Linked DNA regions of Pseudobacter ginsenosidimutans. Each later gene encodes a partner of the first gene's protein in a complex. Links are inferred from orthologs where the notes say so. Each region holds a gene or a part of one and is shown on either strand. Other genes may lie near its edges. The genes, in order: uvrA and mfd.

Region 1 (15,993 bases):
CTTCCATTACCGCCACAGGCTTTTCCAATGATGACCTGATGGAATTCCCCGGACTCGCTTCTTCCAAAGCAGTTTCCAATTCTTTCAGCAAATACCATTATGCAGCATTGTTCGGACGTATCAACTACAACTGGGATAGTAAATACCTGCTCAATTTCTCAGCCCGCCGCGACGGTTCCAGCAGGTTCGGTCCGGGCAAGCAGTTCGGTAATTTTGGCGCTGTTGGCGCAGCCTGGGTTTTCACAGAAGAGGGCTTCATGAAAGATATCCATTTCCTGCATTTCGGTAAGTTAAGAGCAAGTATGGGTGTTACCGGCAACGACCGTATCGGAGATTATCAGTATCTGCCTTTATGGAGCGCTACTACTGCAGCTATTCCTTATCAAAATCTGAATGGATTGCTCCCTTCAAAATTATACAATCCTGATTTTGCCTGGGAACGGAACAGGAAATGGGAAGCAGCCATCGAGTTATCATTTTTGCAGGACAGGATCTTCTTCAGTGCCGACTACTACCTCAACAGAACGGATAATCAGTTGACAGGTCTTGTGCTGCCTGCACAGGTTGGCTTTCTGAACATCACTGCCAACAGGGACGCCATCATCCAGAACAATGGCTGGGAGCTGATGTTGAACACTACCAATATCCGGCAAAAAGATTTCAGCTGGAAAACATCTTTCAATATCTCCTTACCAAAGAATAAATTGATCGCTTATCCGGGACTTGAGAATACTTCCTATGCAAATTCACTGGTAATTGGTTTGCCCATCACTATCAACAAATCGATCCCAATGTATGGTGTTGATCCGGAAACAGGCATTTATAAATTAGCAGGTATGTCAACCCCCAGGGACCAGACGGCCATCAACAATATGGCGCCGAAATTCTACGGAGGATTGCAGAACACCATCGAGTACAAAGGTTTCTCACTCGACTTCTTTTTCCATTTCAACAAACAGAAAGGAAGAAGCAGTCTGCTGTTCCAGGCTCCGGGCGGCCGCACCAACCAGCCGGTTGAAATGCTGGCCCGCTGGCAAAAGCCCGGCGACAATACTGATGTTCAGAAATACTCTACAACCGGCACTGCTGTAACAACCTACAGCTATTATGCTAACTATTCCGAAGCGCGTATCGTTGATGCTTCCTATATCAGACTGAGGAATCTCTCGCTTTCCTATCGCTTCAATAAATCCATTGTGCAGCAAATGAAAGCGCAGGATCTGAGAGTGTATGTTCAGGGGCAGAACCTGCTCACTTTCACATCATACAAGATCAGTGATCCTGAAACGATGAACCTTTCCAGTATGCCTCCCATCAGACTGATCACTGTTGGCGTACAGGTTGTTTTTTAATCAGACCCATTCAAGTTGCAATTATGAAAAGAATAGCATCAAACATCAATAATATTTTTTCCGGAGCCGGCAACAGGCTGCTTGCTGCCTGCCTGGCTGCCGGAATGCTGCTCAGTTCCTGTGAGAAGTTCGTAGCAGTGGAAGACCCTCCGCATCAGCTTACAAAAGAGAAGGTATTCACCAACGATAATTCCGCTACCTCCGCCATGTTATCGGTTTATATCGATATCATGAACGATCAATATGGTAATGCAGGCTCTTTCGTTTGCTTCTCCATGAGCTCACTCGCCGGCATGTCGGCCAATGAAATGATCTGGACACAAAGCAATACCACGGCTCCCATTTTCCAGGAATACACAGATCATGAACTGACACCGGAGAATATCTATGTACATACCATCTGGAAAGATGGCTACAGGTATATTTATCGTATCAATGAAGTGTTGCAGGGATTGACTAATGCAACAGGTATGACCGATGCTGTGAAAACCCAGTTGGAAGGAGAAGCGAAATTCATGCGCGCTTTCTGTTATTTCTATTTCGTGAACCTCTTTGGAGATGTGCCACTGGTACTGCAGACTAATTACCAGGAAAACATGTTGCTGCCAAGAACACCCGCTGCAAGAGTGTGGGAACAGATCATCACAGATCTGAAAGATGCGAAAGCTTTGCTGAAAGAAACTTATCCAACTGCGGAGCGGCTGCGTCCCAATCTTTATACAGCCACTGCACTGTTGTCGCGCGCTTATCTCTATCTCGGTAAATGGGAAGATGCAGAGATGGAAGCAAATGCGATCATTGAGTCAGGTAAATACGGAACAGGATTGCCTGCCTTGAATGAAGTATTCAAAAAAGCCAGTCCTGAAGCCATCTGGCAGTTGCAACCGGTACGCGCCAATTTCAATACTGCCGAGGGCTCGCAATTCCTGGTAGTGGGTGCAACCCGTCCCAATTACGAGCTCACCCAGGCAATGCTCGATGCTTTTGAAACGGATGATGATCGCAAACAGGAATGGGTGGGCTTCAGTGATCCCGTGAATAATCCCAAATGGGCCTTCCCGGCAAAGTATAAGGCTGCTACCGGAGCAGTAACTGAATATTATGTAATGTTCAGACTGGCCGAGCAGTACCTGATCCGCAGTGAGGCGAGGGCAAGGCAGGGTGCAGGGAAATTACTGACGGCAAAGCAGGATCTCGATGTGGTGCGTACACGTGCAGGTCTGCTTCCTGCTATCGCTGCTGATCAGGCTGCAGTGCTGAATGCTATCGAACAGGAACGCCGTGTTGAATTCTTTGCAGAATTCGGTCATCGCTGGTTCGATCTGAAAAGAACGGATAAAGCAGAAGCTGTACTGAAACCTGTGTCGCCGCCAAACACCTGGAAGGCCGGTGATGTATGGTTCCCCATACCAGGCCTCGAGATCATGGCAAACCCTAAACTGGAACAGAACGAAGCATACAAGTAAAAAGAGAATTAGATGAATCTTACTTTCAACTTCATAAAATGCAGGCTGGCTTTTTTAGCAAGCTTGCTTTTCATTTCCTCAGCATCAAATGCGCAGGGGATTGAATTCATGCATAACCTCGATTCCGCACTGGCGAAAGCAAAGTCTGAAAAGAAGATGGTATTTGTGGATTTTTATACTTCCTGGTGTGCTCCCTGCAAAATACTATCAACTACCGTATTTCCTTTGCCTGAAGTGGGAACGTACTATAATTCCAATTTCATCAACTGCAAAGTGCAGTGTGATGATAAAGGCGCAGGAGAATTGGTTGGGAAAAAATATAAGATCAACGCATATCCTACTTTGATGTTCATGGATGCGGAAGGCAACAATATCCATTCCATGGCTGGTGCGCCGGATAGCAAAGGGTTGATCGAATTGGGCAAAACAGCGCTGGACCCCAACAACAATCAGCTTTCCCTGGTACATGAATGGGAGAACGGCAATAGGGAGCATGCATTCCTGGTGAACTACTTCAATACAATGAAGAAGGCTTACCGGAACGAAAAAGCTACTGCTGATTTTGAAACCTGGTTCAAAACGCTGGCTAAAAAGGAGAAGGCTGCAAAAAATACTTTTGATTTGCTTGCATTGGTGAAGAGTGCGCCTTTCTCTGTTCCTTTCGAGTATATGGAAAACAATAAGAAAGATTTTTACAAGTCCGTTGGTCAGGTAACAATCGACAGCTTTCTGGCTTCCACTTATCTCTGGTATTTCAAAGGAATTCAGTATACAGGGCTTATCAATAAGGATCTTACAAAGTTCAATGCTGAAATGAAGAAATTCAAAGCAAAGAATTATCCTTACTATGATGAGTATGCGGAATTCTATAATGTATTCGATGCAAAGGACAATAATGGAAAAGATGACATCAATGAATACATGAAAAGGGGATCGGCATTCCTTGCCAAATATGGAAAGAAAAATGATAGCTACACCGTTTCGCTTTCAAGTATGCTCGGCAATTACACCGGAGGAAAGGACCAGGGGCTGGCAGGCATTCAATGGATGGAAGAGTTGCTGAGCAGGAACCGGAATCCACAATACTTCAGCACATACATCTATATCCTGTGGAGGAATCATCATTGGGAAAAGGCCCTTGCTGTCTGCCATGAGTGGAAAGATTATATGGCACGCGAAGGAAAACCAACTGCCAATATTGAAAGACAGATCGAACAGATCAAAGGCTACAAAAAAAAGTACGGTGATTAATTGAGAAGAGCATAAAAGCCGGCAAAACTTGCCGGCTTTTATTATTCAATCATTCGATCACATCACTATACGATCCCTGCCAGTTCCAGGCTTTTCTTTTTCAGTTTCCTGATCTCCACATCTTCGATGATGGCATCCGGCGAAAGGATCAATGAAGTATTGTTTTCTCTCCACCAGCTATTGCTGCGCAGCTCATCGAAGCTCAGCACGCCAACCAGGTATTTTCGATCGGTTTCTGCATGCCATTCTTCGATCCACTCGAACTTGTCTTTGGGGATGTATTTCCAGTCGTCGAAGCTAACGTATACGCGCACGTAGAAATCGTTGGTGAGTTCCTGCGGAGTATGGTGGTAGAGTTTTTTGTATTCGTATTTGTACTGGTAGCGGAGTGCGGAGAGGTCGCTCAGTACAGCGGATGCTGTAGGGAAGCTGCCTGCGCCTTTGCCGTAGAAGAATTGTTTGTCGGCAAATCCGCTCTCGATCACCACACCATTGTATTCGTTCTTAACGAAAGCGAGGTGGTCGTCATGTTTGATGAATTGTGGCAGTACAAAGGCCGCCACTTTTCCATTCTGTAATTTTTTTGCCTGGGCTACCAGTTTGATATCGTAATGTTTTTCGCGGGCAACATTGGCGTCTCCTGCCTGTACGTTCTGGATACCATTGAACACGATATTGTCGGGATGTTCGATGATGCCATAAGCGTGCGTGAGAAGGAAGGCCCATTTGTTCACGGCGTCATATCCTTCCACATCCAGTGTGGGATCGGATTCAGCAAAGCCGAGCTGTTGCGCCAGGATGAGAGCATCGCGGAAGCTCAGGTTTTCTTCGAACATCTTGGTGAGGATGAAGTTGGTTGAGCCATTCACGATAGCCTTGATAGAATGGAGGAGATCGTTATCGTAATACTCTTCCAGGTTGCGGATCACGGGAATAGACGCACAGGCGGCGGCTTCGCAGAGGAAGGAGCGGTCTGTTTGTTTTTGCAGTTCCAGCAATTCAGGCAGGTGTTCTGCAATCATTTTCTTGCTGGCGCTTACAACATCTTTTCCATTCTTCAGAGCAGTGGAAACGATATGGAAAGCATTCTCGGATTCATTGATCACTTCCACGATCACATTGATCTCGGGATCATTGAGCAGAACGTCTTTATCTGTTGTGAAGAGAGAATCGGGTGCGTTGCGTTTCTTTTCCGGGTTCTTGATACATACCTTCTTTATGCTGGCTTTCAGTGAAGGCGTTTGCTGCAGCACTTTGTAAAGTCCTTCGCCCACTACGCCAAAACCGAATAAGCCGATCGTCAATTGTTTGTGTGCGTCCATCGTTGATGATTATATATTGAGTGTTTTATTAGATACAGATTACATGGTTACTTCCCATTCGTCTTCAATGAGTTTCCAGTCATTGAAGGCTTCTTTTCCGCCGCGGATCTTCCAGTCTGAGTCGATAGTCAGCTTGGAGCTGATGCCGCCTCTGGGATTGCAGATCATTACGAGCCGCATTCGCGCTGGTTCGTAAGCTGCCTGGAGATCATCATAAATGATATTGATCAGTCGCTCGTAGGAGGCAACGATGTTTCGCAGCTGGAAGATGTATTGTTTGAGTGATTTCAGTTCTATCACTTTTTTTCCGGGATAGAAGGTGAGGTAGATCACTGCAAAGTCCGGTTGCTCTTTTACACCGAGGAAGGTGAATTCGGGGATTTTGATCTTGATCTCGTACGCCTGGTCTGTAGGGTTCGGGATGCCTTTCAAAATGGTCCGGTCGATGTCTTTGTACGTTTTGATTATTTCCTGGCTCATAATATTTGAAACTTAACAGGCTGCTACTTGATGAGTATTTGATTTTTCGAGTTTGGCAGCGCTGGTATTGAATGCTTGATCGAGATCGCTGATCAGGTCCTGAACATCTTCGAGTCCGAGACTGAGTCTGATGAGGCTGTCTGAAACACCCGCCGCCTGGCGCTTTTCAGCGGGGATGGATTTATGCGTCATGCTGGCCGGATGGCTCACAAGGCTCTTGATGCCGCCGAGGCTTTCGGCCAGCTTGAATAATTTAGTGGATGTAACCAGTGCAGTGGCTGCATCGAGATGGTCCTGCTTCAGTGAGAAGCTTACGATACCGCCAAAACCTTTAGATTGCTTTTTAGCTGTTGCGTGATTGGGATGTGATGCGAGGCCGGGATAATACACTTTGTCAACTGCAGGATGCTGCTCCAGGTATTTTGCAATTGCGAGTGCGCTTTCACTGTGCTGGCGGATGCGGAGGTGTAATGTTTCGATGCCGCGGATCACCAGCCAGCTGTCGAATGGCCCGAGGATATTACCGGTTGCATTCTGATAGAATTTGATGCGTGCGCCGAGCTCGGGATCCTTGGTTACTACCAGTCCGGCGATCAGATCGCTATGGCCTCCGAGATATTTTGTGGCAGAGTGTACAACAATATCGGCTCCGAGCAACAGCGGTTGTTGCAGGGCGGGAGTAGCGAAAGTATTGTCAACACAAAGCCAGGCATTGCTTGCTTTGGCGATCTTCGCAATGGCTTCGATGTCTGAGATCTTCAAAGTGGGATTGGTAGGTGTTTCCAGCCAGATCAGTTTTGTTTTTGGTGTGATGGCATCCAGTACTTTGGCGGGATCGGATGTGTCAACAAAATTGATCTTGATACCGAATTGTTCATACACCTGTGTGAAGAGGCGGTAGGCGCCGCCATAGATATCATCTACAGCAACGATCTCGTCTCCTGTTTTGAGAAGTTTGGCAACGGCGTCGATGGCTGCGAGACCTGATGCGAATGCGAGGCCGGTTGCGCCGCCTTCGAGCTGCGCGATCAGTGATTCCAGTGTGGCGCGTGTGGGATTACCGCTGCGCGCATAGTCGTACCCTTTATTCACACCCGGTGCATCCTGCACGAAGGTGGAAGTCTGATAGATGGGCACGGATACAGCTCCGGTCAATGGATCAACGGGGATGCTGTGAATGAGTTGTGTTGTCGCTTGCATGATAAACAGTTTTTGTGATGAGTGCTTTTGTTGTTGTGTTTTTTCAGTCAGCACCATCGTTGATGATTGTTGAATAAACAGTGTTCTGCGACAGCCATTATCAAGAGTGGAGAACGATCGGAGAGCGTTGATTTGCGGAGATACCGGAGCTGGCAAGCGTGCCGGTAGGGGCAAAAAAAAACTCTTCCGATAGTCAGGAAGAGCTTTTCAATATGTTTTGAGGTCGTATTGTTTGAAGCTATTATCTGACTTATCAGTCCGTTGTTAAACGGTGGTATTGGCACCTTTTTCTTTCCGGCATTGCTGTCGTAAAGAATAGGTTGTCAAGGCTTCATCGGGCCATTTCCCTCTGCCTTTCTTGATAAGAGATGTAAAAAGAACTGGTGCAAAGATAATGAGCAAATCGAAATAAACAAAAAAACCTGGAGACCGAAGTCTCCAGGTTGTTATTACGGCGGAATGAGACCGATTAGAATCTGTAGCCTACAGATACACCAAATGAAGTATTTTTCATTTTGGTGTCATCCAGCTTTTCGCCCTGGAATTTTGGGGACAGGTTTGCCATACCCAACTGAGCGTTCAACTGAACTGAGAATTTGTTGGTAAATTCATAACCAAACAAAAGGTTTCCACCGAAGTCGAGACGTTTCATTGAATACAAATATTCATTCTCATTCTCAACATCATTGGTGAATTCAATATCCATGTCATCTCCATCTCCTTTGAATTTACCGCCTACAGCGATTCCAAGATAGGGGCCTACACCAAGGAGAAGCCTGCCTGTTCCAACTTCTGGTTTATACAGGAAGTTCACAGGAACTTCAGCATAGGAGATGTTGATTTTTCCATCGCCTTCGTCTGCTTTCGCTCCTTTTGTGCTGAACAGAACACCTGGCTGAATGAAGAATTCATCTGCAAGAGGAATTTCAGCGTTCACACCTACGTGGAAACCAGCTTTCATTTTGAGATCTAGATCATTTCCTCCAATCTCGCCATTCAAGTTAGTGAAGTTCACACCTGCACGAACACCGAAAGTGGTTTTGTTCTGTGCGGTTGCTGCACCTGCCATCAGAGCTAAAACTGCGCTAAGAGCCAAAAATTTCCTTTTCATTTTTTGGTTTTTTTATTTAAGAATTGAAATTAGGGCTGGATTATAAATAAGTAATTGATCTCGGATGCCCTGTTTAATTTCAATTTTCCCATGTTAATAAGCACAATATGCAAAAACGTATAATATGCTAATTAATTGTTCGATTCTTTCTTGGCATCAGATTTCATTTTCTCGTTGGCTGTGATCAGGAAGTTCACGCGACGGTTTTGTGCGCGGCCTTCGTCTGTGTCATTGGTAGCCACGGGAGCTGATTCACCATAACCTTTGGTAGTTACACGGCCTGAAGCAACACCATTCCTGGTGAGGTAACCGGCCACTGAAGTTGCCCTTCTCTGGGAAAGCTGCATGTTGTACTCATCGGTACCTCTTGAATCAGTATGCCCCTGAACCTCGATATTGGTATCAGGATACTCTTTCAGGATCTGAACCAGTTTGTTCAGGCTGTTCTCTGTTGCAGGAGTGAGGTCTGCCTTGTCGAAACCGAACAATACGGCATTCTTGTCTGCAAACTCAACAACGATACCTTCGCCAACACGCTCAACGGTAGCACCTGGTACTTCGTTCTTGATCTCAGCAGCCTGTTTGTCCATTTTCTTACCGATCACAGTACCGGTTACACCACCTACTGCAGCACCAATGATAGCGCCCAGTGCCGCATTACCTGCCACTTTACCGATGATGGCACCTGCCGCGGCGCCACCTGCCGTTCCGATCACTGCTCCTTTTTGAGTTTTGTTCATGCTGCTGCAGCCAGCTAATAAAACTGATGCTGCCATAAGTCCTGTCAGGGTGTTTTTAAGTAATTTCATAGTCTTTTTTTTTAATGTAATCAAGGTAACTTTCTAATGAACTGAGTGTTCGCTAATTATCAGAGCGGGCTTTATGATGCTGCAAAACTCATCAAAATTAGTTACAATCCGAAAATCAGAATATCCACCTGATCTTGAAAACTCATCCTTGCGCTTTCAATTTTTGTACCACATTCCCATTTTGTCACCTATCTCATTGAACCTGAATGCTAAAAAGTAGTAAGACTTCTACAACTTTTCCGCCCGCCTTTTGTTCTTATCTTTGATGTTTTCCCGGTTGGGACTGCAATTTGTGTATATATCTCACTAAAACCTCATCCCGGAAAAAATTTAAATACAGCCTCTGCAATTATGGCAAATGTGAAAGTAAACAAGGCAGTGTCAGGTGAAAACGGACAAAATAACGGAACCACACAGCAGGAAATGATCGATGTCTTTGGAGCCCGGGTACACAATCTCAAGAATATCGACATCAGTATTCCAAAAAATAAATTAGTGGTGATCACAGGTATCTCCGGCAGCGGAAAATCATCCCTCGCCTTCGATACCATTTATGCCGAAGGGCAACGCCGCTACATGGAAAGTTTCGGCGCTTATGCCAGACAGTTCATCGGCGATATGGAAAGACCGGATGTAGATAAGATCACCGGGCTTTCCCCCGTTATCTCCATCGAACAGAAAACCACCAATAAAAACCCGCGCTCAACCGTAGGCACTATCACCGAGGTATACGATTTCATGCGTCTCCTGTACGCACGTATCGGCGAAGCTTACAGTTACAATACCGGGAAAAAAATGGTGAAGTTCTCCGAAGAGGAGATCGTGAGCAACGTGTTCCAGCGTTTCACCGGAAAAAAGATCACCCTCCTGGCTCCACTTGTGCGTGGCCGTAAGGGACACTACCGCGAGCTGTTTGAAGATATCCGTAAGAAAGGGTACCTCAAGGTGAGGGTAGACGGTGAAGTGAAAGACCTGGTGCCGAAGATGCAGGTTGACCGTTACAAGATCCATGATATCGAAGTAGTGGTAGACAGACTCCCTGTTACACCTGATATGAAACTCCGCCTCAGCCAGAGTGTTCAGAAAACCTTGCAGACCGGCAAAGACCTGATGTTCCTCCTGGTGAACGACAGCGATAAAGTGATCCAGTACTCCAAACAACTGATGTGCGAAGACACAGGCATCAGTTACGAAGAACCTTCTCCCAACTCATTTTCGTTCAACAGTCCTTACGGAGCATGCCCCACCTGCAAAGGACTTGGGGTAGTCTACCAGGTAAGCATGGACGCGATCATACCGGATCCTGAACGCAGTATTAATGAAGGCGGTATCGCACCATTGGGCGAAGAAAGGGAGAACACCATCTTTAAACAGGTACAGCAACTGGCGAAGAAACATAAATTCAAAATGGATGTGCCGGTAAAGGACCTTCCCGCCAAAGCCATGAATATTTTGTTGTACGGCAACGAAACCGGCCCGGAAGAAGATGAGCACCTCGATTTTGATACGGTGGATACTGAGGCTAACTTATACATGACGGAGTTCGAAGGTATCGTGCCCCAGCTCAAACGCTGGTTCGCGGCCAGTTCCAGCGATGCCATCCGCCAATGGGTAGAGCAGTTCATGGAATTGAAAGCATGTCCCACCTGCGATGGGGCCAGGCTGAAAAAAGAAAGTCTCTGGTTCAAAGTGGACGGAAAGAATATTTCCGAACTCAGCGAATTCAATCTCGATAAACTCATGGTCTGGTTCAATAATATTGAAGACAGACTGAGCGATAAACAAAATGTGATTGCGAAAGATATCCTCAAAGAGATCCGTGAAAGAGTACAGTTCCTGCTTGACGTGGGCCTGACCTATCTCACGCTGAACCGCGCCAGCCGCACCCTGAGCGGAGGAGAGAGCCAGCGTATCAGGCTGGCCACGCAGATCGGATCACAATTGCAGGGTATCACCTATATTCTGGACGAGCCCAGTATCGGACTGCATCAACGCGATAACCAGCGCCTCATCACTGCTTTGCAGAACCTCCGGGATATCGGCAACAGTGTGCTGGTTGTGGAGCACGATAAAGATATTATGATGGCTGCGGACCACCTGGTAGACATTGGCCCCAAAGCCGGTTATCACGGCGGAAGAGTAGTGGCGCAGGGCAATCCGCAGAGCCTGCTGAAACTGGATACCCTTACATCTTCTTACCTCAATGGACATCGCGGCATTGCAGTGCCCAAAGAAAGAAGGAAAGGAAACGGAAAATTCCTGGAGATCAAAGGAGCCAAAGGCAATAACCTGAAAGATGTGAGTGTGAAATTCCCGCTGGGGAAATTCATTGTGGTGACCGGTGTGAGCGGTAGTGGCAAGAGCACGCTCATCAATGAAACATTATATCCCATCCTCAGCAAACATGCGTACAACAGCCGCATGACGCCAATGCCTTATAAGTCCGTAAAAGGACTGGAGCATATCGATAAGGTGATCGAGATCGATCAGTCGCCCATCGGACGTACACCCAGAAGCAATCCCGCCACTTACTGTGGTTTCTTTACAGATATCAGAACTTTATTTGCAGCTGTGCCAGAAGCAAAGATCCGCGGATACAACGCAGGTCGTTTCTCTTTCAATGTAAAAGGAGGAAGATGTGATGTTTGTGAAGGCGGCGGTATGCGTGTGATTGAAATGAATTTCCTGCCGGATGTGTATGTGCCCTGCGAAAAATGTCAGGGTAAACGTTACAACCGGGAAACCCTCGAGATCCGTTACAAAGGCAAATCCATCAGCGATGTGCTGGACATGACGGTGGAAGATGCCGTGGTATTCTTCGAGAATGTACCTTACATCTATCGCAAGATCAAAGTGCTGGAAGAAGTAGGACTGGGTTATATCACACTTGGACAATCGGCTGTAACCCTTAGTGGTGGCGAAGCACAGCGTGTGAAGCTGGCCACGGAGCTCGGCAAGCGTGATACTGGTAAAACCTTCTATATTCTTGACGAGCCCACTACAGGGCTTCACTTTGAAGATATCCAGCACCTGCTGGACGTGCTCAACAAACTGGTAGAGCGTGGTAATACAGTGCTGGTGATAGAGCACAATATGGACGTGATCAAAGTAGCTGACCACCTGATCGACCTTGGCCCGGAAGGCGGTGATGGCGGCGGCCGTATTCTATATGAAGGAGTTCCTGAAGGCCTGGTGACTGTAAAAGAAAGTTTCACCGGCAAATTCCTGAAAGACGAACTATAAATTCAGACGAACGATAATTATGAAAAGAGTTTTGGTTGACATGGATGAGGTGATTGCAGATCCGATGACTGCAATGATCAACTGGTACAGGAAAGAATATGGTCTCGATGTGGATTACACGAAAATGAAAGGCTCCTGGGCAAACGGATTCCCGGAACAGCACCAGCACCTGATCCGTGCAAGATTGAATGAACCCGGTTTCTTCCGCCATTTGCCGGTGATGAAAAACAGCCAGCGCGTACTGGCTGAGATCAATAAAAAGTATGAACTCTTCATCGTATCAGCTGCTACGGAATTTCCCAATTCACTGAAAGATAAGATCGACTGGCTGGGAGATCATTTCTCCTTCATCAGTTGGAAACAGGTTGTGCTTTGTGGCGACAAGCGTCTTTGTGTGGGAGATTATCTCATTGATGATCATACGAAGAACCTGGTGCATTTTGCCGGCAAACCTTATCTTTTCGATGCTGCGCATAACAAAGATGTGAAGGAATATGAAAGGCTGCATAACTGGGAAGAAGTGGCCAATGCCCTCCTGTGAAAAATACCCGCTTAATAAAAAAACAAATGGCCGGCAATTACTCATCGCCGGCCACTGAGGATACTGGAAGAACCAGAAGAACTTTATTTGCTTTTCCCAATAAGCAAGAGCAGGGAGTGATCAATAAAATCTTTTTTGATTTGGGTACTGAAAATATAGGGAACGGATCAGGTTTGACTCAACCGGATTATTGGATTTTACTAATTTCCCTGCTGCTTACTGGTTATTAGTTATGGAAAAGCAAAGAACTATCTTATAGTACGATCACCTGCCCGTTTTCGATCCGCTCATCATCACTGAACACTTCAAACAGGTAATTACCTTTTTCTAAGTTGCGCACAATAGTGGTCTGATTGTTTTTGATATTCGCCTGCTTAACGAGTTTTCCTTCCACGTTGAACAGGTAGAACTGGTATACTCTGCCTTCCACGCCTTCAGCATTGAAGAACAAGGCTTCGTGCTTTGCGTTTGGAAAGAGTTTTACCTTATGTTTTTTACTGGTCACTTTCTTCTGAACAACAATGGAGTCGCGCGTGGCAGCCTGCGGTGAAGCTGGTTGTGCTGCGGCAGAGGAGGATGTTGTTGCCAGCGTTATCGAAAGCGCCAGGGCTGATACAATATGAAACGATCGATGTTTTCTGTAGGGTACAAATAATTGCATAGGCATATCATTAATTGAACAGCGCAATTATTAAAGGGTACGGATCAACTAAAAATTTATTTCGGATTAGAACCTGATCGGACAACGGGTTGAGTTGTTATAACTTTCACCACTGCCTAACCTGATGCCCAGCTTGATACCGAATGTATAATAGGCATCGTTGTTGGATTCGGTTCCTCTTTTTCTTCCTGGAGCATGGTTTACCGGATCAAGGGCCTTGTTGGCCATTCTTGCTGCCAGTTGTGCTTTTGCTACCGGGAAATATTTATAGAACAATGCAGGATCGATATAAGTTGTGCTCACGCCATCGATCTGGTCTGTATTGGTTTTCCTGTGGATCACTTCTGCACTGAGGCTCACTTTTTCATTCAGGAAAAACTTCACACCAACTCCCATTGGGATATTCATCTGCGTTAGCTTGGCTACTTTACGGTCGGGATACTCTGCAAATCCCTGTCCTTCCAGGCTCAGCGGGTTGAGGTCAACCCATCTGCCGGTCAGCGGATCCTGACCCTGGGGATTGAACTTGAACATACCCACGCCAATCAGGCCATAGGGGCGGATCTTATGCCATGTGTCTGACTGATCATATTCAAAGAATACGGTCGGATACACTTCCGCAAGCAATAAGCCTTCAGTGAATTTTGATTTGAAATTCTGATTCCGGTTCTTACGGGCTTCTTCATATCCGCCCTTGCCCTTGATGATGGCGTCATCACCTTCAAGCTTTCCGAAATTCCCTGCCAGCCTGAATCCGAGCCATTCGGTGGGTTGATAGGTTACATAAAGACCAAAGGTGAGGTTGGTCATCGGGAAGTTATTATCCTTGAGGAAGGTGGTTCCCTTTCCTGCGTTACCACCAAGGTCACCCAAAAAGTTGGAAGGGCCGATGGTTGCTCCGATTTCCCAGGAAGAAGACTTCTCTCCATACTGGCTGAATGCGGGCAGGCTACCACAGAGAACCGCAAGCGATAATACCCAGCGCTTCCCTACAGAAAAGCGTAGATGCTGTTTCATGAGATATTAGATTTTTAGTTTTCAGACGGTCAATGGATCATGTGTTATATCATCAATAACACCGCTATGCGAAGTATAAACGCAGAATTGTTCATTTTTGTGTGTGACGCACAAAAAAAATTATTGTTGTGAAGGAATTGTGGAAAAGCTTGCTCAGCGTGAGTTATAACGTATCATCTCTATGTGTTCGATATTGTCTTCCATATAGATTGCACTGGATTGTTCAAACCCAAGTGAGTTGTAGAATTGCATGAGGTATAGTTGAGCTCCTATCTTGATATCGTATGTTCCCCATCGTAATTTTACCTCATCGATACTTCTTTGCATCAGTTCTCTTCCTATTCCTGTGCCGCGAACTAACGGTGAGGATACCACGCGACCGATTGAAGGAAGCTCATAGGAAATTCCCGGTGGCACCAGCCGGGTGGATGCAGCCAACAATTCTCCCTGCCATCCCATGAGATGCAAACATTGCTGGTCTTTATTATCCATATCCAGGAAAACACATTGCTGCTCTACAACAAAGACTTCGCTGCGCAGGCGAAGGATGGCATAGAGTTCAGCGGGTGTGAGTGCTGCAAATGGTTTAACTGACCAGGTAGTGGATGACATGATGCAAGTTTGATGATGTTTAATAGCCGTATTTGTCTTTCCAGAGATTTTTCAGATAACGGCGCAGTTCTTCTTCCCTTGCATTTTTTCCGGGAGTGTAGAATGCGCGGCCTGCGAGAGCATCGGGGAGATATTCCTGTTGAGCGAAATTATTTTCGTAACTGTGGGAATACTGGTAACCCTTGCCATAGTCGAGGTTCTTCATCAGTTTGGTGGGAGCATTGCGGATATGCAGTGGTACCGGCAGATCGCCATGCTGATGTACAGCAGCAATGGCTTCGTTGATGGCCATATAGGAAGCATTGCTTTTAGGTGATGAGGCAAGGTACACGGCACACTGGCTGAGAATGATCCTTGATTCGGGATAGCCGATCTTATTCACGGCATCGAAAGTGGTATTGGCCATCACCAGTGCGGTGGGATTGGCATTGCCGATATCCTCACTGGCCAGTATCACCAGTCTTCTGGCGATGAACTTCACATCTTCCCCTCCTTCGATCATGCGCGCGAGCCAGTATACGGCACCGTTAGGATCGCTGCCACGGATGGATTTGATGAAAGCGGAAATGATATCGTAATGCTGTTCGCCGCTTTTGTCGTACATGGCAATGCGTTGCTGGGCAATTTCCATCACTGCATTGTCTGTGACTACGATGGGATGATCCGCATCTCCTGCATTCCCGGTACTGAGTGTATCGATCACCAGTTCAAAGAGGTTAAGCAGTTTGCGCGCGTCGCCGCCTGAGATATTGATGAGAGCTGCAGTTTCTTTGAGATCGATATGCTTTTGACTGAGGAGCTCATCATCCTTCATGGCATGTTGCAGGAGTTTCACCAGGTCTGCTTCATCCAGTGATTTGAGCACATACACCTGGCTCCTGCTGAGGAGGGCGCTGTTCACTTCAAAGCTGGGGTTCTCGGTGGTGGC
Region 2 (16,555 bases), 640 kb from region 1 along the record:
GTTCGCGGGCCAGCTGCACTGCTTCCGCAGCCTGCCAGCCATAAACATGTGTGGTACTGGCTGCATTGCCGAACTGTCTGGTGAAGAAAGGCAATATCGCTTCTACCACGCGCGGGTCGCAGGGTGTGGTGGCATTGTAATCGAGATATACTGGCAGTGTGAGCATTTGCAGGAATGATGAATTAAATATCAACCAATGCGCGTAAAAATAGTTCAAATGCGGGTATTTTTAGGCCCGCAAAAACTTATGTCATGTTGAAAGTAGAACATATCGGAATTGCTGTGAAAAGCCTCACTGATTCGGTGCCCCTGTTTGAAAAACTGCTGAACACGGAATGTTATAAAACGGAAGAAGTAACAGGAGAAAAAGTGAACACTGCATTTTTCAGGCAGGGAGAAACGAAAATTGAATTACTGGAAAGCACAAGTGAAGATGGCGTGATCGCAAAATTTGTGGAGAAGAAAGGTGAAGGTATTCATCATATCGCCTTTGAGGTGGCTGATATCGAGGCGGAAATGAAAAGATTACAGGCCGAAGGATTTGTACTGCTGAATGAACAACCTAAACAAGGCGCTGATAATAAACTGGTTTGCTTCCTTCATCCCAAACATACCAATGGAGTGTTGATAGAATTATGTATGGAAAGATAAAAAACTATTGTACCTTTTACTGTCAATTACCCGTCTGAACAAACTGCCTGCTTATCTCTCAGTTCAAAGTGGATTTGGTCAACATTAAAAACGATTGCCTATGCGACCTCCCAACAGACTGAAAACCTGGATATGGTTAATGCTGGCCTTTGTATTTGTATGCCTGAGAGGCTAGTGAAAGAAGTTTTATTGATTGATCACTCTTCGATCTCTGTTTTATTCAATCCCAGTTTGTCGATAGCTATAGCTGCTGCGATCTGACTGGCATCTTTCTTATTGTAAGCCTTGCCTTCGGCAAGCAGTTCTCCATCTACCACTGCACCGATGGTGAAAAGTCTTCGGCCGCCTTCGATCCTTTCATCGAGTGTTTCGAATTCAAGGTTCTTCCCATTCTTATTGGCCCAGCCGTACAATTTATTCTTGTGATTGATCTCGAGATTTTCGAGGTCCTCCATGTAGAGGTGAGGGATGATGATGCATTCGAGTACCCACTTCTTTGTTTTTACAAATCCTTTATCGAGGTAAATAGCTCCCACAACCGCTTCCAGCGTATTGCCAAAGATCTGGCTCATCTTGAGTGAATTGTCGAACTTATTGTAGAAGGTGATCTTCTTGAGTCCCATTTTGATGGCGATCTCATTCAGCTTGTTCCTGTTCACCATTTTGCTGCGCATCTCGGTGAGGAACCCTTCTTCGCGATAGGGATATTTTTTAAAAAGATAGTCGGCTACGATGCCGGAGAGAATGGCATCACCAAGGTATTCGAGTCGTTCGTTGTTCTCATCGGCACTATCCCTTACAGATCTGTGTGTAAGGGCTGCCTGATACAAAGGAAGCTTCCCCGGGACGAATCCCAGTACATTACGAAGGTTCTTTTTGAAAGAAAGATCGTTCCCTTTGCCAAAAAATCGGTCCAGGAGTCCCACAATTGTTAAGCTACAAATTTTTCATTAAGCCAAAAAATCATTAATGGGTACGGGTACATGATTTCATTGGAACAGCAAGCAGCAAACGAATACGTGCAAACTAATTATGCCGGGTATTTCTTCACAATCACACAGGCATTGTGCCCGCCAAACCCGAAGGTATTGGAGAGGGCTGCCCTTACTTCACGCTGCTGGGATTTTCCAAAGGTGAAATTGAGACGTGGATCCAGTTCGGGATCATCAGTAAAGTGGTTGATGGTTGGTGGCACCATATCATTCACCACGCTCATGATGCATGCGATCGCTTCCACAACGCCTGCGGCGCCGAGGCAGTGACCTGTCATGGACTTGGTAGAGCTGATATTGAGATTGTAGGCGTGTTCACCGAATACATCCACAATAGCTTTTACTTCGGCTATATCTCCCAGTGGTGTGGAGGTCCCATGGGTATTGATATAATCGATGTCGGTGGCCTTCATACCTGCATCATCCAGCGCGGAAAGCATCACATTCTTTGCTCCCAGCCCTTCCGGGTGTGGAGCAGTGATATGGTGTGCATCGGCAGTGGCGCCACATCCTGCGATCTCGCAGTAGATCTTGGCTCCACGGGCCAGCGCATGGTCCAGATCTTCCAGTACCAGTACTCCCGCGCCTTCGCCCATTACAAAACCATCACGGTCTTTGTCGTATGGACGGCTGGCGGTCTTGGGATCATCATTGCGTTCACTGAGCGCTTTCATTGCATTGAACCCGCCCACACCAGCTTCGCGGATCACACTTTCAGAACCACCGGCAAGAATCACATCAGCCTTTCCGAGCCTGATCAGGTTAAAGGCTTCCATGATTGCATTGGTGGAAGAAGCGCAAGCACTTACAACCGCGAAGTTGGGGCCACGGAATCCGTGACGCATGGAAATATGTCCTGCAGCAATATCAAGAATCATCTTCGGAATGAAGAACGGATTGAAGCGTGGAGTGCCATCGCCTTGTGCAAAGGCAGTGACTTCCTCCTGGAAGGTGATCAAGCCACCAATACCACTGGCAAATACAACACCAACGCGATCTGCATTGATGCCTTCTGCCTTGAGGCCCGCATCATTTACTGCCTGGTCACTTACAACCAATGCAGTTTGTGTGAAGCGGTCCAGTTTTCTTGCTTCTTTTTTATCCAGAAATTCTAACGGATCAAAATTCTTGAGTTCACAAGCGAAACGGGTCTTGAACTTGGACGCATCAAATAACGTAATGGCATCAGCGCCGGAAACTCCGTTGATGAGACCATTCCAGTATTCTTCCAAATTATTACCGATTGGCGTCAACGCACCAATACCCGTTACAACAACTCGTTTTAATTGCATAGGACTATTTCCCGGGGGAGTTAAATTAAGTAACAAATCCGCCCCTGCGGCTACTGCCAGCTATTGAAGAGCGGATTTAATTTATTGCACCTGAAACAAGTTTCAGTTTACTTAGCATGTTCTTCTAAGTAAGCAATAGCCTGACCAACTGTTGTAATGGTTTCAGCTTGCTCATCAGGAATGGAAATGTTGAATTCTTTTTCAAATTCCATAATCAGTTCCACGGTGTCCAGAGAGTCGGCACCCAAATCATTGGTGAAAGAAGCCTCATTGGTAACTTCTGCTTCTTCTACACCTAACTTATCAACAATAATCTTTTTTACTCTTGTTGCAATGTCTGACATTTTTGTAAAGTTTAGTTACGGCTGCAAAAATATAGATTTTGGGATTATAACAACAATTGGCTGGTTTTTAATTAATGCTGTGAATATTTTGTTCTTTCGCCGTTTTGTAGTACTATCCGCCATCCCGCTTCCAGCCTTTGCTGAAAGCCGGGCGCCGAAGATAATCCACCGGGATGAAACCTGCTTATATTGAATAATTTTATATACTTGAAATCCTCCCGGTAATGTGGTAAATCGTTAAATTGCAGACACCTGTATCATCACCCAAATCCCAGGTATGGCCCTCAAAATTATAGATCACGGCTCTTTTGAATACCAGCAGATGGTTAACCTGCGCCTTGAAATCCTGCGCAAGCCACTCGGCCTGTCCTTCACTCCCGAAGAACTGGAGTCTGAAAAAGAAGAAATACTGATAGGTGCTTTTGAAGATGAAAAGATGCTCGGATGCTGTATGCTTATCCGCGCAGACGCCCAAACGGTGCGACTTCGCCAGATGGCGGTACTCAATAACCTCCAGGGAAAAGGCATCGGGCGAGCCCTGATGCAGTTTGCCGAAAACCTGGCCCGCGACCGCGGTTACAGCAGAATGACCATGCATGCCCGCGCCTCAGCCACAGGCTTTTACGAGAAACTGGGATATGAAGTAAGGGGAGATCAGTTCGATGAAGTGACCATCCCCCATTATATTATGGAGAAAGTACTTTATTAGATCTTACACCAGCCTTATACAGAAAGGATATCGATAATACCTCCCTTCCGAAGCCCGGATGGTGGCAACAATCACCAGAACAATATTAACAACGGGCAACACCCATAAGAAGAGTAATCCTACCAGCACAATGATCAGGATGGCCGAAATAATATAAGCCAGCAGGATCGTGATCTGGAAATTCAGGGATTCACGGGCATGAAATTCCACAAAACTGCCTTCATTTCTTTTTACAAGATAGATCACCAGCGGGGCCAGGATTCCAATCCCCGGAACAATTGCGAGAATATGCGATAATATCGCCATCGTTTTCTCTTCACTGGCGGGAGGAACGGGAGGCATATCGGCAGTTCCGAAAATAGAGTTCGTATCTTGCGCGTTCATGACTGTTTGTTTATTTTATCAGTCGTATAAACAGTCTAATAATTACAGAATATGTTCAAACCCCTTCGATTTCTTCTTGTTGCGGCAATGTTGTTCAGCCTTTCCGCATCCGCCTGTCTGAATGAATATCAACGTAAAGAGATGCCGCTGGATAAAAACAAACTGCATCTTCACTTGCTGCTTCATTCGAAAGAAGATGAAATGCCTTACTGGTGGCATGGATTTGACGGAGAATCTCTCCACAGCCTGGAGGACATGGCTGGAAAAAATATCGCAGAGCTGAACTACAAACAACGTTCCGACTATGCAGTTGCCCAACTCAAGGTAGGCGACAAAGCCAAAGGCCTGCAGATATTACAGGATCTCTACCGGTCATACCCAAACGAATATAATATTGTTGCCAATCTCGGCACCGCATATGAACTAAACGGCGATAAAACCAAAGCACTTGAGTGCCTTAAAAAAGCTGTCGCCATCAACCCGCTCTCGCACTTTGGTTCCGAATGGATCCATGTTCGTATCCTGGAAGAACAACTGGCGGCAACACCCGATTACAAAAAGATCATCAACCTCAACACCGGTAATTTCCAGGACTGGCTGACTGATAAAACTTATCGTTTTCCCCGCCCGGCCGATTCATTGAAATTACAGATCGCTTACCAGTTGCATGAGCGGATCGCTTTCATTGCACCGCCCAATGCCGTGATCGGACAACTGGTCACAGATTTCGGAGACATCGTTGCCAAAACAGATTCGCTTGGCGCAGCATTTGAATTCTATCAGTTTGCACTGAAGTATGATTCTACATTGAAAGACAGTATTGATGTACGCATCAATGGCGTGAAGGCTTCGCAGAAAGAAGTGAAGGATACTTTCAGATGGGCAACTATCGTATGGGCTATCCCGTTACTGGCGCTGGTAATGATCTTCCTCGCCTGGCTGAGAAGTCTCAGGAATAACAAGAAAGCAGATTCATAAAAAGTAAAACCGGCCTGAGCGCCGGTTTTACTTTTTATGAATCTGTTGGAAATTATTTAGATGCTGCTGTTTCTGCACTCACAAACTCCTGCATCCTTTTCAGGAATGCCACCAGCTTGTTCATGCTCTTTATATCGGTAACGATCAGCAGGAAAGACCTGTCTGTTTGTTTCAGTCTTGCATTGTTCACCTGCGTTTGCACAAAGTTGAGGATCTGTTGGAATACAGGTGATTCAAAATAAGGCGAATCAGGTTTGTTCACGAAATAACAACGCAGTGTTTCATCTTTCAATGTCATCTTTTCAAAACCCAGTTCCACACCCGATCTTCGGGCGCGTACAGTTTCAAAGAGATCATCCACCTGGGGCGGAACAGGTCCGAAACGATCACCCAGTTCCTGGTGAAATTCCTGCAGGGCGGGCTCATCTTCACAGTTATCAAGCCTGGTGTACAGCGTCAATCTTTCGGTGATGCTTTCCACATAACTATCGGGGATCAGGATTTCGAGATCGGTATCGATGGTGCAATCCTGCACATAATCTTCCTGCCTGGCAATCTCTTCTTTGAAGAGGTTACGGAATTCGGTTCGCTTCAGTTCTTTGATGGCTTCGTCCAGGATCTTCTGGTACATCTCGAATCCTATCTCGGCCATGAAGCCGCTCTGCTCACCACCCAGCATATTACCGGCGCCCCGAATGTCAAGGTCGCGCATGGCGATCTGGAAGCCGCTACCTAGCTCGCTGTGCTGTTCCAGTGTTTGCAGGCGTTTGCGGGAATCGGGCGGCAATGTGCTCATTGGCGGCGCCAGCAGGTAACAGAAGGCTTTCCGATTGCTTCTTCCTACCCGGCCACGCAACTGGTGCAGATCGCTCAGTCCGAAATGATGCGCATTGTTCACGATAATGGTATTCACATTCGGAATATCCACGCCACTCTCCACGATATTGGTACAGATGAGTACATCGTATTTCTTGTTGATGAAGTCCAGGATCTTTTCCTCCAACTCATGCCCCTCAAGCTGGCCATGCGCGAAACCGATACTGAGATCAGGACAAAGGCCCTGCAGTTTCACTTTCATTTCCGCCAGCCCCTGGATCCGGTTATGGATGAAGAAGACCTGTCCGCCACGTTCAGTCTCGAAATAAATGGCGTCCCGGAGCAGATCATCGTTCATCACAGCCACTTCTGTCTGGATTGGCTGCCTGTTCGGCGGCGGCGTGTTGATGATACTGAGATCGCGAGCGCCCATCAGGCTGAACTGCAATGTTCTTGGGATAGGGGTTGCCGTTAGGGTAAGACAATCCACATTGGTGCGGAGTGTTTTGATCTTCTCTTTATGCGCCACGCCGAATTTCTGTTCTTCATCGATCACGAGCAGGCCAAGGTCTTTGAACTTCACTTCTTTGCCCAGTATGGCATGCGTACCGATGATGATATCGATCTTTCCTTCTTCCAGTCTTTTTAAAGTCTCTTTCTTTTCTTTTGAAGATTTGAAACGGTTCACATAATCCACTGTTACAGGAAAATCTTTCAGACGTTCACTGAAAGATTTGTAATGCTGGTAAGCGAGGATAGTGGTAGGCACCAGCACAGCAGCTTGCTTTCCGTCCACGCATGTTTTGAAGGCGGCGCGCATCGCGATCTCGGTTTTGCCGAAACCCACATCGCCGCAAACAAGACGGTCCATCGGAGATGGTTGTTCCATATCACGCTTCACATCGGCAGTAGCCTTGCTCTGGTCTGGTGTGTCTTCGTAAATGAAGCTGGCCTCCAGCTCAGTTTGCATGTAATTGTCGGGAGTATGCTGAAACCCTTGCTGGGCTTTTCTTTGCGCGTATAACTTAATAAGATCGAAGGCAATCTCTTTGACCTTCGTTTTCGTTTTTTCCTTCAGCCGGTTCCAGGCATCGCTACCCAGCTTGTTCACTTTCGGCACGGAACCTTCCTTGCCGGTGTATTTGGAGATCTTGTGCAGTGAGTTGATATTCACATACAGGATATCACTGTCCTTATAAATGATCCGTACAGCCTCCTGCAGTTTTCCATTGGTCTCGATCTTCTGTAAACCGCTGTATACGCCCACACCGTGATCGATATGCGTAACATAGTCGCCGGGCTGTAACTCGCGCAGGGTGCGGAGTGTAAGGGCTTTGTTCTTATTGTAAGCCTGTTTGACCTTGTACTTATGATAGCGCTGGAAGATCTGGTGGTCAGTATAGCAAACCAGTTTCAGGTCTTCATCGATGAAGCCTTCATGGATGGATGTAGGTATGGGTGTGAAGGGGATCTCCGCCTTCAGATCTTCGAAGATGCTGTTGAGGCGTTCCAGCTGGCGCGGATTCTCTGCAAAAAGATAGAGCCCGAAGTTCTTTGCTGACCAGCTTTTGAGATCCCGGATCAGCAGGTCGAACTGCCTGTTGAATGCAGGCTGCGCCTTTGTATTGAAATGTATGTCAACCGGGATATCGTGGGCCGCAGGATCTCCTTCAGGGAAATCCTTGCCATGGCCGAAAGCCACGATATGCCTTGATTGTAATTGTTGTTCTATCCGGAGTGCAGGTACAAAATCTTCTGGTTTTGTATCCGTTTTCTCCATGCGGGTGTCTTCATCACCGGCAGCATCACGCGCTTTTTGCGTGGGCGTAACGGTGGTAAGAAAAAGCTCCAGGTCTTCCTCCTGAATGATCAGTCTCTCTTTGGTAAAGGACCAGTCCTGCATCCACACAACGGTATTCTCCGGCAGGAAATCGAAGAGAGAGATCTTGTCGGCAGTATCGAACTGTGTGTCTACATTTGGAATGATGGTCACCTGCAGCAGCTTCCGTTCACTGAGCTGGGTTTCCGGATCGAAGATGCGGATACTGTCAACATCATTTCCGAAAAGCTCCACCCGGTAAGGTTTTTCATTTCCGAAAGAATAGATATCGAGAATACCGCCGCGCAGCGCGAACTGGCCTGGCTCGTACACGAAATCCGTTCTATCGAAACCATAACCAACCAGTTTATCCATGAGCCCCACGAGGTCCAGTGTATCACCGGATTTGATGTAGATGATATTCCCGCTGAGTGTATTGGGCAGTACTACTTTCTCGAAGAGCGCTTCAGGATAGGTGATGAGCATCCCGGCCCTGCCTTGAGATTGAGCAGCGAAACGTGTAAGCGCTTCCGTGCGCAACATCACATGCGAGGGATTCAGCAACCGGAAATTCTTCCTGTTCTTGAAAGAAGAAGGGAAGAAATAAAGATTGAGTGCATTGGTCAGGTTCTCCAGTGAATTATGGAGGTAAGCCGCTTTTTCGGCATCTTCACAAACCACAAGGTGGTTCAACTGGCTGGATGCGGGATTTTGAAAGATGGTGCTGATCACAAAACTGGCAGCACTGCCGCGAAGATTCTCACAATGGATGCGTTGGGGCCGGGCAAAAGAGAGCTTGTCCGCCAATTGAAAAAGGCGGGGGTCTTTTTTAAACGCATCGAGCAACGACTGCAAATTCATAACTGCGGATGCAAAGGTACGAAAAAGGTATGGACTATCACAGTGTGTTGCAGGAGTCGGGTAGCTGGGGAACACACTGAAATTTTGTATATTTAGAAAAACACGATTGCATGGTACAGCCCTGGCGAACCGGTAAGGTCATCCGCATAGTGAATGAAACCAACAGTACGCGTCGTTTCTGGATCCAGGTCCCTGAGTTGGAGTCATTCGATTTTGAGCCCGGACAGTTTGTTACACTGGATCTTCCCATACATGAGAAGCCCAATAAACGCTGGCGTTCTTATTCCATCGCCTCCTGGCCGGATGGCAGCAATATTTTTGAATTACTGATCGTATTACTGGAAGGCGGAGCTGGCACCACCTGGCTGTTCAATGAAGTTCGGGAAGGCCATGAACTTACTTTCCGGGGTCCGCAAGGCGTATTCACGTTGCCGGATGTGATTGACCGGGATCTCTTCTTCATCTGCACCGGCACGGGCATTGCTCCTTTCAGAAGCATGTGCCATCATCTCAAAAGACACAAGATCCCGCACCAGCGGCTATACCTGTTGTTCGGATGCCGGAAATTCGGGGATACCCTCTACGAGCAGGAAATGAGGGAACTGGAAAAAGAGCTTCCTGCTTTCCAATACCTGCCTACCTATTCCCGGGAAGAGCCAGGGAACAGCCATTGCACCGGTTATGTGCATACGATCTATGAAGAGATCTGTAACAATAACAGAACTCCTTCCATTGAAAACGTGGGTGATCTTGCAGTGAAACCCGCCTGGTTCTACTTGTGTGGATGGAAAAATATGATCGATGAGGCCAAACAAAGAATCCAGTCTCTGGGATACGACCGGAAATCAATTCATCAGGAATTATACGGCTAATCGGCAACAAATGCATGTTGCTGTTATGGATATTTCTTGTAAAGGTTGGTCCGCTTTCAATCACAGCTCCAGGGCTTGGGGAGGTTCAAATAAGGATCAGGAATGCTTCTGAGCTGTAGGGGATTGGGAAGCTACTCTCTTCGCTTCTTTATCCTCTTTCGTCATTGGTATTACCGGAATAGACAATGATTTCAACTTCTTTTCCAGTTCTACATTTTCTTTTTGCAGGTTCAGAATTTCCGCGTGATTTGATACCATTTCAGTTTCGAGGGAGGTAACTTTCTTATTTGATTTAGCCAGATCCTTTGAGCGGATCATGTAGCCAATCAGAAAAGCTACAAACAGCGCACCACCTAACAAAAATACATTCACAGGGATAGTAATAAACATTATCATATGATAAGCTATTTAGCGTGTAAGAACAATAGTTCAAACCACTAATCAATTAATAAACGACCTTAACCGGGAAATATTGGTTCCCATAGGATCAATTATCAGGGTTTCTGTGTCGGTTGGGCGGAGAAGGACTGTCAGGTGTGGTGTTATTCTTTACGATAGGCGACTCAAATGTAGCTATAAAATTTGTTTTTCAATCAATTCTTTGATTTTATTTATAGGGATCCGCTCCTGTTGCATAGTGTCCCGGTAACGTATTGTAACCGTCTGATCCTCTTTCGTTTGATGGTCTACGGTTACACAAAACGGCGTGCCAATTGCATCCTGCCGGCGATAACGTCTACCAATAGCGTCTTTTTCCTCGTAGAAGCAACGGAAAGAGGTTTTGCATTCGTCCATTATTTCCCTTGCAATTTCCGGAAGGCCATCTTTTTTTGTCAATGGCAACACCGCCAATTTGATGGGCGCCAGCTTGGGGGCAAATCGTAAAACTACGCGGCTGTCCTGTTTTTCGGCAGTGCTCAGGTCCTCTTCCGCATAAGCATTGCTGATCACCATCAGGAAACAACGGTCCAGACCAATACTGGTCTCGATCACATACGGAATATAATTCTGATTGATCTCGGGATCGAAGTACTGCATTTTCTTTTTGCTGAACTCCTGGTGACGGCTCAGATCATAATCTGTTCTGGAGTGAATACCTTCCACTTCCTTGAAACCGATGGGGAATTCAAATTCGATATCGCAGGCTGCATCTGCGTAGAATGCAAGTTTCACGTGATCATGGAAGCGGTATTTATCGGCGGGTATACCAAGACTTTTATGCCACTCCATGCGTGTTGCTTTCCATTTTTCGTACCATTCTTTTTGAGTTCCGGGGCGAACGAAGAACTGCATTTCCATCTGCTCAAATTCACGCATACGGAAAATGAACTGACGGGCCACGATCTCATTACGGAAGGCCTTTCCGATCTGGGCAATACCGAATGGGATCTTCATCCTTCCTGTTTTCTGTACGTTCAGGAAATTCACGAAAATGCCCTGGGCAGTTTCAGGACGGAGATAAATCTCGCTCGCTTCTTCGGTTACACTACCCAGTTGGGTAGAGAACATGAGATTGAACTGACGAACGTCTGTCCAGTTGGAAGTACCGCTCACGGTGCATTTGATCTTCTTGTCTTCGATAAGCTTTTTCAATCCGTCGAAGTCATCCGCAGCAAGTAATTGATCCATGGTAGCCAGGATGGCATCGCCCTCTTCTTTCTTACCTGCTTTTTCCAGTTCATCGGCAAAAGCTTCCAGCAAATGATCAACCCTGTACCTTTTTTTACTGTCTTTATTATCGATCATCGGGTCACTGAAATTATCCACGTGACCAGAGGCTTTCCAGGTTGTAGGATGCATGAAAATGGCAGCATCGATACCAACAATGTTCTCATGCAACTGGGTCATGCTCTTCCACCAGTAATCCTTGATATTTTTCTTCAGTTCACTACCCCACTGGCCGTAATCATATACAGCGCTGAGCCCGTCATAGATCTCACTAGACTGGAAAACAAATCCATACTCCTTACAATGTGAAATGATTGCCTGAAAACGATTATTGTCTGTTGCCATAGCCGGCAAAGATAATGGGTTTCCGCTTTACAGCACTTGCATTTTCCATCTTCCGGAGCTAAATTTGATTCAAATCCCGAACCTATGAATAAGCCAACCACCATGGCATTTCTCACCATCCTGGTTTCCCTTTATTTTATTATCAGTGGGTTGCTCAAAATGAGCAAACATGCAAGCGGTTCCTTCCTGCATAGCTGGGGTATTCTTCTATTACTGGCAGGGGTAGCCGGAACTATTTGGAAACTGGCCGAAATCACAAAAAAATAAAATATGAATTCGGAAGAGCTTAGAAAATATATCCGGAAAAAGCTGCGGGCTGGTTATCCGGCAGGTGAACTGGAAAACGAACTACTGTCGAAGGGATTTGAGAAAGAAACCATTCGTGATGCCATGAACAATCCCAAACACCAATGGGACGTTTCATCTACCAGAAAGAATATGCTCGCCATTAATGGAGCATGTCTTCTTTTTGTGACACTTTCAGTAGCTATTTCCGGATTGGATCCGGTCATCTCCGGAATAGCAGGATTGATTGCAGTTGCTGTTATGCTGATTGCATTGTCCAATCAAAAGACCAGTCATAAAGCCTGATCATTTCAGCTTTTCATTGTTCTTATGCCTGTCTGCATCACGGATATTCTTTTTCTCGAAATTCTTTGTAAGCGCTTCGGTTAAGTTTACACCCGTTTGATTGGCCAGGCATATCAGCACCCAGAGCACATCGGCCATTTCATCGGCCAGGTCTTTTTGTTTATCGGATTCTTTGAAACTCTGGTCGCCATATTTGCGGGCCATGATGCGAGCCAGTTCTCCCACTTCTTCGGTGAGTATGGCCATATTGGTGAGCTCGCTGAAATAACGGACGCCCACGGTTTTGATCCAATGGTCTACCTGGTCTTGTGCCTGTTGAATTGTGATCTCCATAAATATTGATTATTCTTTGTTCTTTGAATCGATGATAATAGTTACGGGCCCGTCGTTGAGGAGGGCCACTTTCATGTCGGCACCGAATTCGCCGGTACCGATCGGTTTGCCCAATTCCATTTCCAGGCGGGCAATCAGTTTTTCGTACAGGGGGATGGCCACAGGAGGCTTGCTGGCTTTGATATAGGAAGGCCGGTTCCCTTTTTTGGTGCTGGCATGCAAAGTGAACTGGCTTACCAGCAGCAGCTCACCATCAATGTCTTTCAGACTGAGGTTCATTACTCCGTCTGCATCATTGAAAATGCGCAACTGAACGATCTTGGCCGAAAGCCAGTCGATATCTTCCTGCGTATCGGCATCTTCAATTCCTGCCAGTACCAGCAAACCCTTCCCGATGGAGGAACGTATACTATTATCGATGGTAACAGATGCTTCTGTTACCCTTTGGATCACTACCCGCATAGCCGTTTTTTATGATTAACTTTATGGAATGAAGATAGAGGTTTCAAAAGAAATGCAATTCAAAACCGCCCGCAGCGGAGGCAAAGGCGGTCAGAATGTGAACAAGGTGGAAACCATGGTGGAGGGATATTTCCATATCGGCAATTCAATGATCCTGAGTGAAACGCAGAAAGAGACATTGATCAAAAAACTGGGATCAAAACTAAATTCGGAAGGGTTTTTGCAGGTCAGGAGCCAGGTCCACAGGTCGCAGCTCGATAATAAACAGGAAGTGATCAAAAAAACCAATGCTCTGCTGGAGCAGGCATTGAAGAAAGAAAAGAAGAGAATTGCCACCAAACCTTCTGCTCAGTCGAAAGCCAAAAGGCTTGACACGAAAAAGAAATCATCACAGCAGAAGTCGGACAGACGAAAGATCCGTCAGCAAGATCTTTAACCCAAACCACCAAATCTATGAACCAGAAACCAAACAGACTGCCTTACTTCTTCATGATACCTGTGCTGGTATCCATCATGGCGTCCACCAGCAGTTGCCAGAAAGATGTGAAGAATGAATTCACCGGGCAGGAAACCAATCTCACCATCAAATTCACGCCGGTTGTCAGATACGATACGGCAAGAATGTATTTCGATACCACTACTTATACCAATGTGTGGAACGAAAGTTTCGTGGTCACCAGTTTCAAATTCTATATCCGCGCCATCCGTTTATCCAACAGCAATACCGGAAAGGCTTTCGAAATTGCGGCAGATAAATATTTCCTGGTGGATTTCAAAGACTCTCTCTCCACCCTTGTAAAAGTTGGGGTACTACCGTCTAACTATAACCGTCTTTCTTTCATCCTGGGAGTAGACAGCACCCATAATGTAAGCGGCGCTCAGACCGATGCGCTGGACCCCGCCAAAGGCATGTTCTGGGCCTGGAACACGGGCTATATCTTCGCCAAATTCGAAGGCACTTCGCCCTCATCAACCGCTCCGGGTAAACGATTCACATACCATATCGGGGGATTCAAGACCGGTGAAGACGTGAACAAGGAAATACAGTTACTCTTCCCCTTCGGTACCGGCGTGAACATGGAAGGAGGAAAAACTGCCGAGATCAACGTTACGGCAGATGTGTACGACTGGTTCAGCACGCCTCATGATATCAAGATCTCAAAACTCAACAGCATCATGACTGCCGGTACAGAAGCCAAACAGGTAGCAGACAATTACTCCAAAATGTTCACCGTAATGACGGCTAAAACGGAATAGGCATGACTGTTAGATGGACCATATTGATTTCCTTATTCATCACACTGGGAGCAATACTGGTTCAGGCATGCAAGAAATCGGGCAATGATAAGGGCGCCGATCCCACTCCAATCAGTTTCAATATTCCGCAGGGATGGCCTTCGCCCCATTATGATTTTTCCGGCAACCCGCTCACGCAGGAAGGATTTGAGCTGGGGAGGAAATTATTCTATGATGGCCGTTTGTCTAAAGACGGCAACTTTCCATGCGCCAGTTGTCATCAGCAATTTGCCGCTTTCTCAACTTTCGATCACCCCTTAAGCCATGGGTTCGATAACCAGTTCACCCTGCGCAATGCGCCGGGATTGTACAATATCGCCTGGCAACCGGCAACACACTGGGATGGCGGCATTACTAACCTGGAAGTGCAGCCGCTGGCGCCCATCACAGCCCCCAATGAAATGGCGGAAGACATCAATAATGTGCTGGAAAAGCTGAAACAGGATAGTCAATATCCAGCTTTGTTCAGAGCGGCGTTCGGAGATGCCGCCATCAACAGCCAGCGCATGCTGAGGGCGCTTACGCAATTTGTGGGCAGCATGATCTCTGCCAATTCAAAATACGACAGGATGAAAAAGGGAACAGCTCAGTTCAATTCGGATGAGCAAACAGGTTATGCTATCTTTCAAAGCAAATGTACGGGTTGTCATACAGAACCATTGTTCACAGACAATAGTTTCCGGAATACCGGCATAACCGTGGACCCTACCAACAAGGATTATGGACGAATGAACATCACCAGGAAACCGGAAGATTCGCTGAAATTCAAAGTGCCTTCCCTTCGCAATGTAGCGCTCACAGCGCCTTATGGGCATGACGGACGCTTCCTCAGCATCAGCCAGATCCTGGAACATTACAACAGTGGCGTTCAGAATGGGCCTACTACCGATCCGCTGGTGAAAAACAAGATCCCGCTTTCGATAAACGATAAATTTTACCTGCTGCTTTTCCTTCGTACTCTAACAGATTCCAGCTTCATTACTGACAAAAGATTCGGACCGCCGGAGTAAACTCAATACTGCAGCACGTCTTTCAGCAAACCATTGGAGTTGTAAGAGTATTCAAATTTTTCCGTGCCTTCCTGCGGTTCAACAAAGATGATGATCCGAACCGGATCGCCATCCGGATCATACGAAGGCGCATTCACCAGGATCTCTTTAACGTGCAGATCTGACTTCTTCAGCTCCGTATTCATTTTAGCGATGCTGGACCTGATCAGTTCAGGGATCTTCTTAAAGGAAGCAACAGAATCAAGGGAGAAAAAGATGGGGGCTTCAATCATTGAGCCCAGGTTAGTGGAACTGATCTGCTTCCATTTACCGCCGCGTAGCTGGCGAACCTCCAGACTGTCTTTATTACGTTCGGCTACCCCGGTAATTGTCAGCACCAGCGCAGTTGAGTCTTCATAACGCATATGTATACTGGCATATCGGCCACCCAGCCCGAACTGGGCCTGCAACTGGTAGATAATAGCGTTTATCCCATTTTCGGACTCATAGGGGTAAGCCTGGCCGGAACGGCAACCCGTAAGCAGTATCATTGGGATCAGGAGTGTACAAAACCCTCTTGCGAACAATTCTCTCATCCTTTCGTTTAAGATTTACGAATGTTTTTTAGTTACCGCCTTAACAATTTGGATTCCTATAGGATGAAGTAATAAATAAGAAGAAAACTTTCGAAAGAAAGGAAAATATTATGCCAAAATAGGAGGAAATCATTTTCGCGAAAAGGAATATTCTGTAAGTATTGACCGCGATCAAGCTAATGATAGGTAGCTGATGATTTTTTAAAAGTAATTTTGCTTCTTTACAACTACACAAGATCGATATATAATGAAAATAGGAATACTGGGAGCCGGCAGTGTTGGTAAAGCACTGGCCAAAGGATGGCTGGATGCCGGCCATTCCGTGAAGATCAGCAGCAGGGACCCGATGAGCGAAAGCCTTTTCACCTGGAAAGAGCAGATGGGGCCTGATTGCCAGATCGCAACATTTGAAGAATCAGCCGCATTCGGAGAGGTGATTGTACTGGCCATCAACTGGAGTGGCGTGGAAAGCGTATTGAAACAAACCGGGCAACAAGCCCTTCAGCATAAAGTGATCATCGATCTCTCCAATGCTGTTGAATTCAGCGAAACACCAC

The links.
Region 2: the proteins of uvrA (region 1) and mfd are in contact, whole or in part, in a crystal structure (PDB 4DFC), measured with the Escherichia coli proteins. The link is inferred for Pseudobacter ginsenosidimutans from one-to-one orthologs.

Annotation. Positions count from the first base shown.
Region 1 is NZ_CP042431.1:363,038-379,030, reverse strand. What follows is about bases 9,032-12,434. They hold uvrA (excinuclease ABC subunit UvrA), read left to right. Parts: upstream 9,032-9,342; coding sequence 9,343-12,234; downstream 12,235-12,434. Other genes in these bases: FSB84_RS01450 (5' nucleotidase, NT5C type), read left to right, coding at 12,254-12,434. Outside these bases: FSB84_RS01495 (SusC/RagA family TonB-linked outer membrane protein), read left to right, coding at 1-1,352; FSB84_RS01490 (RagB/SusD family nutrient uptake outer membrane protein), read left to right, coding at 1,376-2,818; FSB84_RS01485 (thioredoxin family protein), read left to right, coding at 2,831-4,069; FSB84_RS01480 (homoserine dehydrogenase), read right to left, coding at 4,135-5,391; queF (preQ(1) synthase), read right to left, coding at 5,431-5,871; FSB84_RS01470 (trans-sulfuration enzyme family protein), read right to left, coding at 5,884-7,071; FSB84_RS01465 (porin family protein), read right to left, coding at 7,541-8,182; FSB84_RS01460 (OmpA family protein), read right to left, coding at 8,314-8,991; more of FSB84_RS01450, read left to right, coding at 12,435-12,775; FSB84_RS30600 (hypothetical protein), read left to right, coding at 12,772-13,005; FSB84_RS01445 (T9SS type A sorting domain-containing protein), read right to left, coding at 13,029-13,436; FSB84_RS01440 (DUF6089 family protein), read right to left, coding at 13,503-14,453; FSB84_RS01435 (GNAT family N-acetyltransferase), read right to left, coding at 14,607-15,065; FSB84_RS01430 (replication-associated recombination protein A), read right to left, coding at 15,085-15,993. UniProt on the Escherichia coli protein: The UvrABC repair system catalyzes the recognition and processing of DNA lesions. UvrA is an ATPase and a DNA-binding protein. A damage recognition complex composed of 2 UvrA and 2 UvrB subunits scans DNA for abnormalities.
Region 2 is NZ_CP042431.1:997,849-1,014,403, forward strand. The notes cover bases 5,203-9,167. They hold mfd (transcription-repair coupling factor), read right to left. Parts: upstream 8,847-9,167; coding sequence 5,403-8,846; downstream 5,203-5,402. Other genes in these bases: FSB84_RS03920 (tetratricopeptide repeat protein), read left to right, coding at 5,203-5,350; FSB84_RS03930 (ferredoxin--NADP reductase), read left to right, coding at 8,957-9,167. Outside these bases: FSB84_RS03885 (cysteine desulfurase family protein), read right to left, coding at 1-166; mce (methylmalonyl-CoA epimerase), read left to right, coding at 253-651; FSB84_RS03895 (ribonuclease III family protein), read right to left, coding at 849-1,577; fabF (beta-ketoacyl-ACP synthase II), read right to left, coding at 1,682-2,935; FSB84_RS03905 (acyl carrier protein), read right to left, coding at 3,043-3,279; FSB84_RS03910 (GNAT family N-acetyltransferase), read left to right, coding at 3,557-3,988; FSB84_RS03915 (DUF4870 domain-containing protein), read right to left, coding at 3,992-4,372; more of FSB84_RS03920, read left to right, coding at 4,424-5,202; more of FSB84_RS03930, read left to right, coding at 9,168-9,718; FSB84_RS03935 (hypothetical protein), read right to left, coding at 9,815-10,108; FSB84_RS03940 (glycine--tRNA ligase), read right to left, coding at 10,292-11,731; FSB84_RS03945 (hypothetical protein), read left to right, coding at 11,816-11,998; FSB84_RS03950 (hypothetical protein), read left to right, coding at 12,002-12,322; FSB84_RS03955 (nucleotide pyrophosphohydrolase), read right to left, coding at 12,323-12,655; dtd (D-aminoacyl-tRNA deacylase), read right to left, coding at 12,665-13,117; alternative ribosome rescue aminoacyl-tRNA hydrolase ArfB, read left to right, coding at 13,146-13,553; and 4 more genes. UniProt on the Escherichia coli protein: Couples transcription and DNA repair by recognizing RNA polymerase (RNAP) stalled at DNA lesions. Mediates ATP-dependent release of RNAP and its truncated transcript from the DNA, and recruitment of nucleotide excision repair machinery to the damaged site.